2 regions of the Micromonospora sp. WMMD975 genome follow, and region 1 is predicted to be linked to the other one. Evidence: predicted binding sites of a transcription regulator. Region 1 holds the regulator's gene; the other holds the start of a gene.
The links. The regulator HrcA, encoded in region 1, represses chaperone genes, less so after heat shock. The targets are predictions, from matches to a motif close to GGTTNGCACNCTCNNNNNGAGNGTGCNAACC.
Positions count from the first base shown of each region.

Region 2: groES (co-chaperone GroES) is a predicted target of HrcA. The motif match lies at 3,709-3,739, and genes of this name have one in related genera.

Region 1 is NZ_CP120739.1:4,292,913-4,300,556, forward strand. Features, by position in the region: gene O7613_RS18690 (SDR family oxidoreductase) at 1-681, shown strand, start outside; gene ppk2 (polyphosphate kinase 2) at 733-1,644, shown strand; gene O7613_RS18700 (16S rRNA (uracil(1498)-N(3))-methyltransferase) at 1,646-2,380, opposite strand; gene dnaJ (molecular chaperone DnaJ) at 2,382-3,527, opposite strand; gene hrcA (heat-inducible transcriptional repressor HrcA) at 3,600-4,622, opposite strand; gene O7613_RS18715 (DUF4870 domain-containing protein) at 4,832-5,515, shown strand; gene hemW (radical SAM family heme chaperone HemW) at 5,559-6,782, opposite strand; gene O7613_RS18725 (enoyl-CoA hydratase-related protein) at 6,802-7,578, shown strand.
Region 2 is NZ_CP120739.1:4,866,156-4,873,799, forward strand. Features, by position in the region: gene O7613_RS21375 (sulfite oxidase) at 1-1,418, opposite strand, end outside; gene groL (chaperonin GroEL) at 1,543-3,189, opposite strand; gene groES (co-chaperone GroES) at 3,260-3,574, opposite strand; gene O7613_RS21390 (methyltransferase domain-containing protein) at 3,832-5,064, shown strand; gene ybaK (Cys-tRNA(Pro) deacylase) at 5,181-5,660, shown strand; gene O7613_RS21400 (substrate-binding domain-containing protein) at 5,836-6,936, shown strand; gene O7613_RS21405 (ATP-binding cassette domain-containing protein) at 7,055-7,644, shown strand, end outside.

The DNA.
Region 1 (7,644 bases):
GACCGGGTGGCGGTGCACCACCGGGACTCGGCCGAGCTGGCCGAGGCGCTGCGCGCCGAACTGCCGGGCGACGGGCACGTGGTGGTCCGCGCCGACCTGGCCGACCCGGACGCCGTGCGCGCGGTGGTGGACGAGGCGGCCCGGCTGCTCGGCGGCCTGGACGTGCTCGTCAACAACGCCGGCGTGTTCGGGCCGGCCGACCCGCCGCACCCGGTCTTCGACAGCAGCTACGAGCAGTGGCGGTCACGCTGGCGCGAGGTGCTGGACACCAACCTGGTGGGCGCCGCGAACGCCGCCTGGTGCGCCGCCCAGCACATGCGGGAGCGGGGTGGGCGCATCGTCAACGTCTCCTCCCGGGGCGCGTTCCGGGGCGAGCCGGCCAATCCCGCGTACGGGGCCAGCAAGGCGGGGATGAACGCGATGGCCCAGTCGCTGGCGGTGGCCCTGGCCCCGTACCGCATCGGGGTGGCCTGTGTGGCGCCCGGCTTCGTCGAGACCGACATGACGAACGAACACCTCAAGAACGAGCGGGGCGAGGCGGTGCGGGCGCAGTCGCCGTTCCACCGGGTGGCCCGTCCGGAGGAGATCGCCGCGGCGGTGCACTGGTTGGCCAGTCCCGAGGCGGAGTGGGCGTCCGGCACGATCGTCGACCTGAACGGCGCCTCCTACCTGCGGAGCTGACCTGCCCGTCCGGCGCGTCGAACCCCACGTGACGGGGTAGGTACGTGCGGTATGGCCGACACCGAGTTGCTTGACCTCACCGCCGACTATCGGGTGGTAGACGGGCACGACGACGATCCCGTGCTGCTGCGGCCCGACGGCAGCCCGGTCGAGACCTGGCGTGACGACTACCCCTACGAGCAGCGCCTCGACCGGGAGGAGTACGACCACCAGAAGCGTCTGCTCCAGATCGAGTTGCTCAAGCTCCAGGACTGGGTGAAGGAGAGCGGCGAGCGCCTGGTGATCCTCTTCGAGGGGCGGGACGCCGCCGGCAAGGGCGGCACCATCAAGCGTTTCATGGAGCACCTCAACCCGCGGGGCGCGAGCGTGGTCGCGCTGGTCAAGCCGGACGAGCGGGAGGCTGGGCAGTGGTACTTCCAGCGGTGGCTGGCGCACCTGCCGACCGCCGGCGAGATCGTGCTCTTCGACCGGTCCTGGTACAACCGGGCCGGCGTGGAGCGGGTGATGGGCTTCTGTTCCCGCACCGAATACCTGGAGTTCCTGCGGCAGGCCCCGGACCTGGAACGGATGCTGGTCCGGTCCGGCATCCGGCTGGTGAAGTTCTGGTTCTCGGTGTCCCGCAACGAGCAGCGGACCCGGTTCGTGGTCCGCAAGGTCGACCCGGTCCGGCAGTGGAAGCTCTCCCCGATGGACCTGGCGTCGCTCGACCGCTGGGACGAGTACACCGAGGCCAAGGAGGCGATGTTCTTCTGGACCGACACCGCGGACGCGCCGTGGACGGTGGTGAAGAGCAACGACAAGAAGCGGGCCCGGCTGGAGGCGATGCGCCACGTGCTGCACCGGTTCGACTACGACGGCAAGGACGTCGATGTGGTCGGCACGCCCGACCCGCTGATCATCGGCCCGGCGGGGCTGGACCTGGGCCCCGAGGAGCAGCCGGTGCCGATCTTCCCGCGCCCCTGACCTACCAGCGGCCCAGGCGGGCGGCGAGCACGCTGAGCGCGGCCACCCCGGCGGTGGAGGTGCGCAGCACCGACGGGCCGAGGCGGACGGTACGCGCGCCGGCCTCGGCGAACGCGGTCAGCTCGGCCGGGGCGATGCCGCCCTCGGGGCCGACCACGAGCACGATCTCACCCGTCGCCGGCAGCTCGACCGTGCTCAGCCGCTCGTCGGCCTCCTCGTGCAGCACGAAGGCGGCACCGGCGCCGGCGATGCGCCGGGCCACCGTGGCGGTGGACTCGTCCGGGGCGCCGGCCACCACCGGCAGCCACGGGCGGCGGGCCTGCTTGGCGGCCTCCCGGGCGGTGGCCGCCCACTTCTCCCGGGCCCGTACGCCCCGGTCACCGCGCCACTGGACCACCGAACGGGACGCCGCCCAGGGCACGATCTCGTCCACCCCGACCTCGGTCATCGCCTGCACGGCCAGCTCACCCCGGTCGCCCTTGGCGATCCCTTGCGCCACGACCACCCGGGGGACGCTCGCGTCGGCGTACCCCCGGGAGGTGATCCGCGCGTCGAGCGTGCCGCGGCCGACGGCGGTGACGAGCGCGGCGGCGGTGCCGCCCCGGCCGTCGGCGAGCAGCAGCTCCTCGCCGACGCGCAGCCGCTGCACGGTGGCCGCGTGGTGGCCCTCCGGGCCGTCGAGCGTCACCGTGTCGCCGGTGGGCAGCGCCTCGACCAGGAACAGCGGCGCCGACACCTCAGGCGTGCCCGTTGAAGGCGTCGCGCATCCGGGAGAAGAAGCCGCCCTGCTTGGTCAGCTCGGCGACCTCCTCGCCGCGGGTCTTGGCGAAGTCGCGCAGCATCCGCTCCTGGTCGGCGTCGAGCTTGGTCGGGGTGCGCACGTCCAGGTGGACGTAGAGGTCACCCCGGCCGGTGCCGCGCAGGTGCGGCACGCCGCGGGCGCGCAGCCGCAGCGTGCTGCCGGGCTGGGTGCCCGGCTTGACGTCGACGACCTCCTCGCTGTCGAGCGTCTTGATGGTCAGCCGGGTGCCGAGCGCGGCGGCCGTCATCGGCACGGTCACCCGGCAGTGCAGGTCGTCGCCCTTGCGGGAGTAGACGTCGTGGGTCCGCTCGTGGATCTCGACGTAGAGGTCGCCGGCGGTGCCGCCGCCCGGGCCGACCTCGCCCTGCTGGGCCAGCCGGATCCGCATGCCGTCCTCGACCCCGGCGGGGATCTTGACGGTCAGCGAGCGACGGGTCCGCACCCGGCCGTCACCGGCGCAGGTCGGGCAGGGGTGCGGGATCGTGGTGCCGTAGCCCTGGCAGACGGTGCACGGCCGGGCGGAGACCACCTGACCGAGGAACGTCCGCTGCACGGACTGCACCTCGCCGCGACCGCCGCACGCCTCGCAGGTGGCCAGGTGGGTGCCGGCGGCGGTGCCGGCGCCGGAGCAGGTGGTGCAGAGGACCGCGGTGTCGACGGTGATCGGTGCCTCGACGCCGAACGCGGTCTCGTTGAGGTCGAGTTCCAGCCGCAGGATCGCGTCGGCGCCGGGCCGGGTGCGCGGCCGGGGACCCCGGCTGCCGCCCGCCGCGCCGCCGAAGAACGCGTCCATGATGTCCTGGAAGCCGACGAACGGGCCGGCGCCGCCCGGACCGCCCGGACCGCCGGCGCCACCGCCGCCCGGGGCGAGCGGGTCGCCGCCCAGGTCGACGATCTGCCGCTTCCGGTCGTCCGAGAGGACCTCGTACGCGGCGTTGATGTCCTTGAACTTCTCCTGTGCCTCCGGGTCCGGATTGACGTCCGGGTGGTACTGCCGCGCCAGCTTGCGGTAGGCACGCTTGATGTCGTCGTCGGAGGCGTCCCGGCTCACGCCGAGAATGCCGTAGTAGTCCCTGGCCACTGCGTTCGGTGTCCTCATGTTCGTCTCGCGTTCGCCGGTCGTCGGCCGCAGCCGGCCGTCGGCCCTGACTGGTCAGTTCTGGGCCAGCAGTTCGCCCACGTAGCGTGCCACGGCCCTCACCATGGCGATATTGCCGGGGTAGTCCATCCGGGTCGGCCCGAGCACGCCGAGCCCACCGACGATCGTCGCACCCGGGCCGTAGCCGGTGCTGACCACGGAGGCGGCCCGCAGGTTGTCGACCTCGTTCTCGTCGCCGATGAGCACCCGGGTGGTGCTCGGTTCGGTCTCGCCGATCAGCTTGAGCAGCACGACCTCCTCCTCGAGCGCCTCCAGAATGGGGCGCAGCGAGCCCTGGAAGTCGAGCAGGCCACCCCGGGTGAGGTTGGCGGTGCCGGCAAGCGCGATCCGCTCCTCGTGCCGTTCGACGAGCGTCTCCAGCAGCACGGTGGAGAGTGTGGTCATGGCCGGGCGGAGCTGCGGCGGGGACTCCTCGACGAGCGCCTGCACCAGCGGCGGCGTCTCGGCCAGTTGGCTGCCGACGAGCTTCTCGTTGACCAGCCGGCGCAGGTCGGTGACGTCCTCGGCGGGGATCGGGGCGGGCAGCTCGACCAGCCGCTGCTCGACCCGCCCGGTGTCGGCGATCATGACGACCATCAGCCGGGTGGTGGAGATCGGCACCAGCTCCAGGTGGCGCACCTTGGACCGGGCCAGGCTGGGATATTGCACCACGGCGACCTGCCGGGTGAGCTGGGCCAGCAGCCGGACCGTGCGGTGCACGACGTCGTCGAGGTCGACCGCGCCGACCAGGAAGCGCTCGATCGCCCGGCGCTCGGCCGGGCTGAGCGGCTTGACCCGGGAGAGCCGGTCGACGAAGAGGCGGTAGCCGCGGTCGGTGGGCACCCGGCCGGCGCTCGTGTGCGGCTGCCGGATGTAGCCCTCCTCCTCGAGCACCGCCATGTCGTTGCGCACGGTCGCCGGCGAGACGCCGAGCTGGTGCCGTTCGACCAGGGCCTTGCTGCCCACCGGCTCCTGCGTGTGGACGTAGTCCTCGACGATGGCGCGCAGCACGGCGAGCTTGCGGTCGTCGAGACCCATCTCCCCACCTCCTGACGCACCTCGGCCGGACCACGCGCGGCATCCGCCGGGCGGCTGGCACTCGACTGTAGCGAGTGCCAGTCTACGTCGGCAGTCCCACCGACGCGATGATCGCCCGACGGACCTCGGGTGCGGCCTGCCGCACATTCCGCCGCCACGGGCCCGGGCAGCACTGGTGTCGCTTGCCCGTGGGACCTACCGTGACGTGCATGACTGAACCTCCTCGCCCGCCCGGAGCGGGGGACCCCGGCCCCCAGCCCGACCCGACCCCGCCGTCGGCGCCCTACGGCTCGTCGCCGGCCGACGATCCCCCCACCGCACCACTGTCCGGGGCACCGGGCGGGGGCGGCTATCCCCCGCCCGGTGACTATCCGCCCCCGGGCGGCCAACCTCCGGCCGGCGGCTATCCCCCGCCGGGTGGCTATCCGCCGCCCGGGGGTTACCCGCCGCCGGGTGGCTATCCCCCGCCGGGTGGCGGCGCGCCCGGTTACGGCCCGCCCGGCGCCGGTTACCCCGGCGGCGGCGCGTACGGGCCGCCGGCCGGCTACGCCAACAACGACGACAAGACCTGGGCCCTGGTGGCGCACTTCGGTGGCGCGGCCGGGATGCTGATCGGCGGCGGCGTACTGGGCTGGGTCGCGCCGCTGGTGGCCCTGCTGGCACGGGGCAACCAGTCCCCGACCGTCCGGGCGCACGCGGTCGCCGCGCTCAACTTCCAGCTCATCTGGTCGGTCATCGCGCTCGTCGGCTGGATCCTCACCTGCATCCTGATCGGCCTGGTGATCGGCTTCGGCGCCATGATCGTCGGCATCATCTTCGGCATCCTGGCCGGGGTGAAGGCCAACGAGGGCCAGCTCTACCGCTATCCGATGTCGGCCAGCCTGATCAAGTGACCCGCTCCGGCCGGTCCCGCGCGGCGGGACCGGCCGGCTCCGGTCAGGGCAGCAGGTCGCGGACGACCGCGTCGGCGAGCAGCCGGCCCCGCAGGGTGAGCACGGCCCGGCCCTCGGCGTACGCCCCGGCGTCGAGCAACCCGCCGGCCCGGGCCCGCTCCGCGCCCGCCCGACCGGTCTCGTCCAGCACGTCGAGCGGCAGCCCCGAGGCGAGCCGCAGCCGCAGCATCACGTCCTCCATGTGCTGCTCCTCGGCGGTGAGCCGCTCCCGGGCCAGCGCCGGCGACACGCCGTCGGCAAGCCGCGCCGCGTACGCGCTCGGGTGCTTGACGTTCCACCAGCGCACCCCGCCGACGTGGCTGTGCGCCCCCGGGCCCAGGCCCCACCAGTCGGCGCCGGTCCAGTAGAGCAGGTTGTGCCGGCACGCCCCGGCCGCCGAGCGGGCCCAGTTGGACACCTCGTACCAGGAGAAGCCGGCCGCACGCAGCGCCGTCTCCGCCGCCAGGTAACGGTCCGCCGCCACGTCGTCGGAGGGGTACGGCAGCTCGCCGCGACGCATCCGCGCGGCCAGCCGGGTGCCGTCCTCCACGATCAGGGCGTACGCGCTGACGTGGTCCACCCCCGCCTCCACCACCCGGGCCAGCGAGGCGGCGAAGTCGTCCGCCGTCTCCCCCGGCGTGCCGTAGATCAGGTCCAGGTTCACGTGGTCGAACCCGGCGTCGCGCGCCTCCGCCGCGGCGGCGGTGGCCCGGCCCGCGCTGTGCCGCCGGTCGAGCACCGCCAGCACGCCCGGCGCGGCGGACTGCATGCCGAGCGAGATCCGGGTGTAGCCGGCCGCCCGCAGCGTCTTCAGCGACTCCGGGGTGACCGACTCGGGGTTGGCCTCGGTGGTCACCTCGGCGTCGGCGGCCAGCCCCCAGGTGCGGTCGATGCCGTCGAGGATCCGGGCCAGGTCGTCGGCGGGCAGCAGGGTGGGGGTGCCGCCGCCGACGAAGACGGTGTCCACCCGCGGCGGCGGGGCGTCACCAAGCACCCGGCCGGCGAGCGCCAGCTCGGCCAGCACGCTGTCGGCGTACGTCTCCCGGCTCGCCCCGCCGCCCAGCTCGGCGGCGGTGTACGTGTTGAAGTCGCAGTAACCGCACCGGCTGGCGCAGAACGGGACGTGCACGTACACGCCGAAACCGCGGGCGCCGACGGCGCGGCGGGCGGCGGCGGGCAGCGACCCGTCGCGCGGGACGGGTTCGCCTTCTGGAAGGACGCCGGGCATGGCCACTAGTGTGCCCGGCATGACCTCTCCGGACGCTCTCGTGCGGGTCGCCACGGCCCGTGGCGTGACCACGCTCACCCTGGACAGCCCGCACAACCGCAACGCGCTCTCCACCCCGCTGATGACCGAGCTGCTGGCCGGGCTGGCCGCGGCGGTCGCCGACGACGCGGTCCGGGCGGTCGTGCTCGACCACACCGGTCCGGTCTTCTGCTCCGGCGCCGACCTGAAGGAGACCGCCGCGGCGTACGCCAGCGGGACCGTGCCGGCCGGGATGCTCGGCGACGTGCTGGTCGCCGTGCGGGAGTGCCCGAAGCCGGTGCTGGCGAAGGTGGCCGGGGCGGCGCGGGCCGGTGGGCTGGGCCTGATCGCCGCCGCCGACCTGGCGGTCTGCGCCGAGGAGGCCACGTTCGCGTTCACCGAGGTGCGGATCGGGGTGATCCCGGCGGTCATCTCGGCGACCGTGCTGCCCCGGCTGAGCCCCCGGGCCGCCGCCGAGCTCTACCTGACCGGCGACACGTTCGACGGCCGGCGGGCCGCCGAGATCGGCCTGGTCACCGCCGCGGTGCCGGCGGACGGGCTGGACGCCGCCGTCGAGCGCTACCGCGCGTCGCTGGTGCGGGGCGCGCCGGGGGCGCTGGCCGGCGCGAAGGAGCTGCTGCGCCGCCCTTCCGCCACCGACCTGCGGGTGGAGATCGCCGAGTTGTCGGCGCTCTCCACCGGCTATTTCCTCTCCCGCGAGGGCCGCGAGGGCGTGCAGGCACTCCGCGAGAAGCGCCCCGCCGCCTGGGTGGTGTAAGGAGGGGCCCCCGCTTAACGTCTCCGGTATAGGCGGGGCCCCCGCTTAACAGCCACGCCGGGCCGG
Region 2 (7,644 bases), 570 kb from region 1:
GTCTTCACCGGGCCCTGCGCGGACCAGCCACGCGGCACCCAGTACGCGTCGAAGTCGGCGAAGCTGGTCAGCTCCAGTTCCGTCACCCACTTGCACGCGGAGACGTACCCGTAGAGGCCGGGCACCACCATCCGCACCGGGAAGCCGTGTTCGATCGGCAGTGGCTCGCCGTTCATCCCCACCGCGAGCAGCGCGTCCCGCCCGTCGCGCAGCACCGACGTGGGGGTGCCGCAGGTCCAGCCGTCGACCGCGCGCCCGACCACCTGGTCCGCGCCGTCCTCCGGGTCGGCCTCGTCCAGCAGTTCCTTGAGCGGTACGCCGAGCCAGCGGGCGTTGCCGATGAGGTCGCCACCCACCTCGTTGGAGACGCAGGCAAGCGTCACGTAGCGCTCGACCATCGGCCGGGCGAGCAGGTCGTCGAAGCTCAGCTCGATCGGGTTGCGGACCCGGCCGTGGATGCGCAGCCGCCAGGTGACCGGGTCCACCTGCGGCACCACGAGCGCGGTGTCGATCCGGTAGAACTCCCGGTTGGGCGTGACGTAGGGGGCGAGCCGGGGCAGGGACAGGTCCGCGCCGGCCGGCACCGGTGGGGCCGGTGTCGCCGGGGCGGGGAGCGTCACCGCCTCCCGCGCCGCCGAGACCCCCCGCCGGCCGGCCAGCCAGTGACCGCCGAGCCCGGCCACCACGGCCGCGCCGCTGACCAGGCCGGCGCCGCGCAGGAACCGGCGCCGCGACTCCGCGTCCCGACCCTCCAGCGGCTCCCAGCCACCCGGCGTCTCCTCCTCGCGTGCGAGCGCGGCCACCGCCGGAGGCGGCGGCGGCCGGTGCCGCGACGCGGGTCCGGGGACCGCCGGAGGCGGCGTGGGTCCGGGCGACGGCGTCCGTTCCGGGACCGCCGGAAGCGACGTGGGGCCGGGCCGGGACGCCGACGCGGGTCCGGTGGCGCCGCCGGAGAACGTCGCCGGGGCGGCCGGGTCGCGGTCCGGCCGCAGCGGGCCGGCCACGAACGCCCAGAGCGTGAGCCCGCCGAGGGCGGCGCCGACGAGCGAGGGCAGCGCGTCGAACGCGTTCGCGCCGGCCCGGGTCAGCGCGGCGGCCACCCCGAGCACGGCGAACGCGCCGATGCCGGCCAGGCCGACCGCCAGCCGCCGGGCCGCCGCCAGGCCGAGCAGCGCCGCGAAGCCGGCGAGCAGCAGCGCGGTCCCGACCAGCAGCGCGATCTTGTCGTACGTGCCGAAGAGGTCGATGGCGAACTGCTTGAGCGGCTCGGGCACCAGGTCGACCACGAGACCGCCGACGGCGATCAGCGGGGCGGACCGGGGACCGGTCAGGACGGCCACCGGCTCGGCGACACCGAGTGCCACCACGGCGGCGACGACACCGGCCAGGGCCGCGGAACGGCGGGAGATCGTGCTCACGCGGCCCAGTCTGGTCGACAGGTCGGGTCCGCTGCCAATTCCGTCAGCGTTCCGTAAGCGAATACGCCTCAGGGCACACCGCCGGCTCGGCGGTGTGCCCTGAGGTCGGGCTGTGTTCCTCGGGTCAGAAGCCCGGGCCGTGCTGGTGGCCGTGGCCGTGCGAGTGGCCGTGCCCACCGGCGGCGGCCGGCTCCGGCTCGGCCGGCTTCTCCACGATGAGGCTCTCCGTGGTGAGCAGCAGGCCGGCGATCGAGGCGGCGTTGGTGACCGCGTTGCGGGTCACCTTCACCGGGTCGAGGATGCCGGCCTTGGCCAGGTCGACGTATTCGCCGACGGCGGCGTCGAGGCCGGTGCCCCACTCCTGGCCGGCGACCTTCTGCACCACCACGTAGCCGTCGTGGCCGGCGTTCTGGGCGATCCAGCGCAGCGGCTCGACGAGCGCCTTGCGCACGATCGAGACGCCGACCTTCTCGTCACCGGTGAAGCCCAGGTCGTCGTCGAGCACCGGCAGGATCTGGGCCAGGGCGGCACCGCCACCCGGGACCGTACCCTCCTCCACCGCGGCCTTGGTCGCGGCGATGGCGTCCTCGATGCGGTGCTTGCGCTCCTTCATCTCGACCTCGGTGGCCGCGCCGACCTTGATCACCGCGATGCCGCCGGAGAGCTTCGCCAGCCGCTCGGCCAGCTTCTCCCGGTCCCACTCGGAGTCCGAGGCCTCGATCTCCTTGCGGATCTGGGCGACCCGGTCGGCGACCTCGGCGGACTGGCCGCCACCGTCGACGACGGTGGTGTTCTCCTTGTCGACCACGACGCGGCGGGCGGTGCCGAGCACCTCCAGGCCGACCTGGTCGAGCTTGTAGCCCAGCTCCGGGGCGACCAGCTCGGCGCCGGTCAGGATCGCCATGTCCTGGAGCATCGCCTTGCGCCGGTCGCCGAAGCCGGGGGCCTTCACCGCGCAGACCTTGACGGTCTTGCGGATGGCGTTGACCACGAGCGTGGACAGCGCCTGGCCCTCGACGTCCTCGGCGATGATGAGCAGCGGCTTGCTGTTCTGGAGGACCTTCTCCAGCAGCGGCAGCAGCTCCTCGATCGCCGAGATCTTCTGCGTCGTGATCAGGATGTACGGGTCCTCCAGGACCGACTCCTGACCCTCCGCGTCGGTGACGAAGTTCGGCGAGATGAAGCCCTTGTCGAACTGGAGCCCCTCGGTCACCTCCAGCTCGGTGGTGAGCGCGGAACCCTCCTCGACGGTGATCACACCGTCGCGGCCGACCCGCTCCATCGCCTCGGCGATCAGCTCGCCGATGGTGGCGTCCTGCGCGGAGACGGTCGCCACGTGCGCGATCGACTCCTTGCTGGCGACCTCGACGGCCCTGCCGAGCAACGCCTCGGAGACCTTCGTGGCCGCCGCGTCGATGCCCCGCTTCAGGGCGGTCGGGTTGGTGCCGGCGGCCACGTTGCGCAGGCCCTCGCGCACCATGGCCTGGGCCAGCACGGTCGCGGTGGTGGTCCCGTCGCCGGCGACGTCGTTCGTCTTCGTCGCCACCTCCTTGACCAGCTGCGCGCCGAGGTTCTCGTACGGGTTGGTGAGCTCGATCTCCTTGGCGATGGTCACACCGTCGTTGGTGATCGTGGGCACACCGAACTTCTTGTCCAGGACGACGTTGCGCCCGCGGGGGCCGAGGGTGACCTTGACCGCGTCCGCGAGGGCGTTGACACCGTGCTCGAGCAGGTGCCGGGCGTCATCCGAGAAGCTCAGGATCTTTGCCATCAGTATCCCTTCGAAGCATCGTTGCCCCGGCCCGGCGAGCCGGACCGGGGCAACGACACTGATCGGTTGCTTACTTCTCGATGACCGCGAGGACGTCGCGGGCGGAGAGCACCAGGTACTCCTCGCCGGCGTACTTGACCTCGGTGCCGCCGTACTTCGAGTAGAGAACGGTGTCGCCGACCTTCACGTCGACCGGCACGCGGTTGCCCTTGTCGTCGATCCGGCCCGGGCCGACAGCGAGGACGGTGCCCTCCTGCGGCTTCTCCTTGGCGGTGTCGGGGATCACGATGCCCGAGGCGGTGGTGGTCTCGGCCTCGTTCGCCTGCACCACGATGCGGTCCTCGAGCGGCTTGATCGCAACCTTGGTCGCGGTAGTCACGGGCATACCCTCCTGGGGTACTTGGTGTCGTTACCGGTCGGCACGCCGACCAGCGTCAATCTGCCACATGCCACCGGGCGGGGCCGTCGTCGCGGGTGCCGGTCCGCCTGGCGTTCAACCCCCGGACACCAGGGCCCGGGCGTTGGCACCCTCAGGGTGAGAGTGCTAATCGCAGGTTATTCCTCGGCTAGCACTCCGTCAAGGAGAGTGCCAGCGCGTCGTCCGCCGTGTCGCTCCGCGAGGCGGGTCGGGACAATGGGCGGGTGGATCTCGACCAGCTCGCCGCCCTGCGTACCCCCGAGGGGTCGGCCGCGCTCGACGCGGCGGCGCGGGTGGCCGGCGGCGACCCGCTGACGGCGGCGGGTGCGCTCCGGTCGGCCGGGGTGCCGGCCGGGCTCGCGGCGGCGGCGCTGACCCAGGCGGAGCTGCGTCGCCGCGCCGTCGGCAAGTTCGGGTCGGCGGCGGCCCGGATGTTCCTCACCCGGGCCGGGCTGGAACAGGCCACCCGGCGGGTGGTCGCCGACCGGCGGGCCGCCCGGCTGCGCGCCGTGGGGGTGACCACGCTGGCCGATCTGGGTTGCGGCCTGGGCGCGGACGCGCTCGCCGCCGCCCGCGCCGGCATCCGGGTGTACGGGGTGGAGGCCGACCCGGTGACCGCCGCGATGGCCGCCGCGAACGCCGAGGCCGCCGGGCTGGCGGAGCTGTTCACGGTGGAGTGCGGCGACGCCACGGCGTTCGACGTGACCGGGGTGGAGGCGGTCTTCTGCGACCCGGCCCGGCGGCGGGCCGGCACCGGCCGGCGGATCTTCGACCCGAACGCCTACTCGCCGCCCTGGGACTTCGTCACCGGGCTGGCCGCGCGGGTGCCGCACACCGTGGTGAAGGTGGCCCCCGGCCTGGACCACGCGCTGATCCCGGCCGGCGCCGAGGCGGAGTGGGTAAGCGTGGACGGCGACCTCGTCGAGGCGGCCCTCTGGTGCGGCGCGCTGGCCGAGGTCCCCCGCCGCGCCACCCTGCTGCACGAGAAGGAAGGGCCCCCACTTAACGCCTCCGGTAGAGGAGGGGCCCCTTCTTATCACCTCACCGGCACCGGTGGAGAGGAGGCGACGGTGGGGCCCGTGCGGCGGTTCCTGTACGACCCGGACCCGGCCGTGGTCCGCGCGCACCTGGTCGCGGAGCTGGCCGCCGACCTCGACGCCACCCTCGCCGACCCGTCGATCGCCTACCTCTACGCGGACGCGGCGCGGCCCACCCCGTTCGCCCGCTGCCTGGAGATCACCGACGTGCTGCCGTTCTCGCTGAAGCGGCTGCGCGCCCTGCTGCGGGAGCGCCGGGTCGGCCGGGTGGAGATCCGCAAACGCGGGTCGGCGCTGGAGCCGGAGAGGCTGCGCCGCGACCTGCGCCTGGCCGGCGACGCGGCGGCCAGCCTGGTGCTGACCCGGGTGGCCGGCGCGCCCACCACGCTGATCTGCCGGCCGGTGCCGGCCGCCGGCTGAGCGGCGTCACCGGCCGGGCGCGTCGCCATCGCCCCGACGGCACCGGCGCCGGCCTACGTTGAGCACGGTCGGGTTTCGACTCGCCCGGGAGCGGTGGCCGGGTTAGCTTGGCGGTCATGGCGGGACAGGGCACTCCGGCGACCGCGCTGCTGACCAAGCGCAAGATCGTGCACAGCACGCATCCGTACGACGTCTCGCCGGACGCGCCGAACTACGGCGCGCTTGTCGCCGCCGCGCTCGGGGTGCCGCCGGAGCGGGTGTTCAAGACGCTTGTCACGGACGTCGACGGCGGGCTGACCGTGGCGGTGGTGCCGGTGACCGGCGAGCTGGACCTGAAGGCGCTGGCCGCCGCCGTCGGCGGCAAGCGGGCCACGCTGGCCGACCGGATCGCGGCCGAGCGGGCGACCGGGTACGTGCGGGGCGGGATCAGTCCGCTCGGGCAACGCCGGGCGCTGCCGACAGTGGTCGACGCCTCCGCGCTGGCGCACCCGACGGTGTACGTCTCGGCCGGCCGCCGGGGTCTGCAGGTGCAGCTCGCCCCGGCCGACCTGGTCGCGCTGACCGGGGCCGTGACCGCCCCCGTCGCCGGGCGCTGAGCGGGCGGTTCTTTCCCCGGTGTCGGCCGGGTGACAACCGCGTTGCTGAATTGTTACCGCCGCCAACAAACTTCTGACCTCGGCACTCTTGCGGAGGGCGGGAAGCGCGGAATACGTTGCCGGACACAACAAAACAACCGAATGCAACTCCCCACCCCCGAAAGGACCCGTGCACATGCGCAAGGGCTTCCTCACCTTCGCGGCCGTCGGCCTCCTCGCGACCGGCAGCATGGCCGCCTGCGGCGACGACGGCGGTTCCGACCAGGCCGGCGGTTCGAACGACAAGAAGCCGAAGATCGGCGTGATCCTGCCGGACAGCAAGTCCTCCGCCCGCTGGGAGGGCGCGGACCGCAAGTACCTCAAGGAGGCGTTCGACGCCGCCGGGGTCGAGTCCGACATCCAGAACGCGCAGAACGACAAGACCGCGTTCCAGACCATCGCCGACCAGATGATCACCAACGGCGTCAACGTGCTGATGATCGTCAACCTGGACTCCGGCACCGGTAAGGCCGTGCTCGACAAGGCCAAGTCGCAGGGCGTGGCCACCATCGACTACGACCGGCTGACCCTGGGCGGCTCCGCCCAGTACTACGTCAGCTTCGACAACGAGGCCGTCGGCAAGCTCCAGGGCGAGGGCCTGGTCAAGTGCCTGACCGACAAGGGCGCCAAGAACCCGGCGATCTCCTACCTCAACGGTTCGCCGACCGACAACAACGCCACCCTGTTCAAGAACGGGTACGACTCGGTGCTCAAGCCGAAGTTCGACGCGAACGAATACACCAAGGTCGCCGACGACTCGGTGCCGGCCTGGGACAACGCGCAGGCCGCGACCATCTTCGAGCAGCAGATGACCAAGGCCCGCGGCAAGATCGACGGCGTGCTCGCCGCCAACGACGGCCTCGGCAACGCGGCCATCTCGGTGCTGAAGAAGAACAAGCTCAACGGCAAGGTCCCGGTGACCGGCCAGGACGCCACCAAGGAGGGTCTGCAGAACATCCTCGCCGGTGACCAGTGCATGACCGTCTACAAGGCGGTCAAGAAGGAGGCGGACGCCGCCTCCGAGCTGGCCATCGCGCTCGCCAAGGGCGAGAAGAAGGACACCGGCCAGACCGTCAAGGACCCGGAGGGCAACCGGGACGTCCCGTCCGTGCTGCTCGAGCCGAAGGCCATCTACAAGGAGAACGTCAAGGACGTCGTGGCAGACGGCTACGTCACCAAGGACGAGCTCTGCACCGGTGCTTTCGCCAAGCTCTGCACCGACGCCGGCGTGAGCTGACCCACCCCGCATCAGGCGGCGCCGCCCGGCCCGGGGAAACACTCCCGCGCCGGGCGGCGCTCCCCGCCCCACGCCCGGACGGGATCCGAGACCTCCCCTCCGTTTGAAGGAGACCCCCGTGTCCGCAACCCCCCTGCTGGAGCTACGCGGGATCGACAAGAGCTTCGGTCCCGTCCAGGTGCTGCGTGACGTCGCGCTCACGGCACACGCCGGCGAGGTGACCGCGCTCGTCGGTGACAACGGCGCCGGCAAGTCGACCCTGGTCAAGTGCATCAGCGGCATCTATCCCACCGACGCCGGCCAGTTCCTCTTCGACGGCAGGCCGGTGAGCATCAACAGCCCTCGGGACGCCGCCGCGCTCGGGATCGAGGTCGTCTACCAGGACCTGGCGCTCTGCGACAACCTCGACATCGTGCAGAACATGTTCCTCGGCCGGGAGAAGCACAGCGGCATCGTGCTCGACGAGCCGACCATGGAGCAGATGGCCGCCGAGACCCTGGACGGCCTCAGCGTCCGCACCGTGAAGTCGTTGCGCCAGCACGTGTCCAGCCTCTCCGGCGGGCAGCGGCAGACCGTGGCCATCGCCAAGGCCGTGCTCTGGAACAGCAGGCTGGTCATCCTGGACGAGCCCACCGCCGCGCTCGGCGTCGCGCAGACCGCCCAGGTGCTGGAGCTGGTCCGCCGGCTCGCCGACAACGGCCTGGCCGT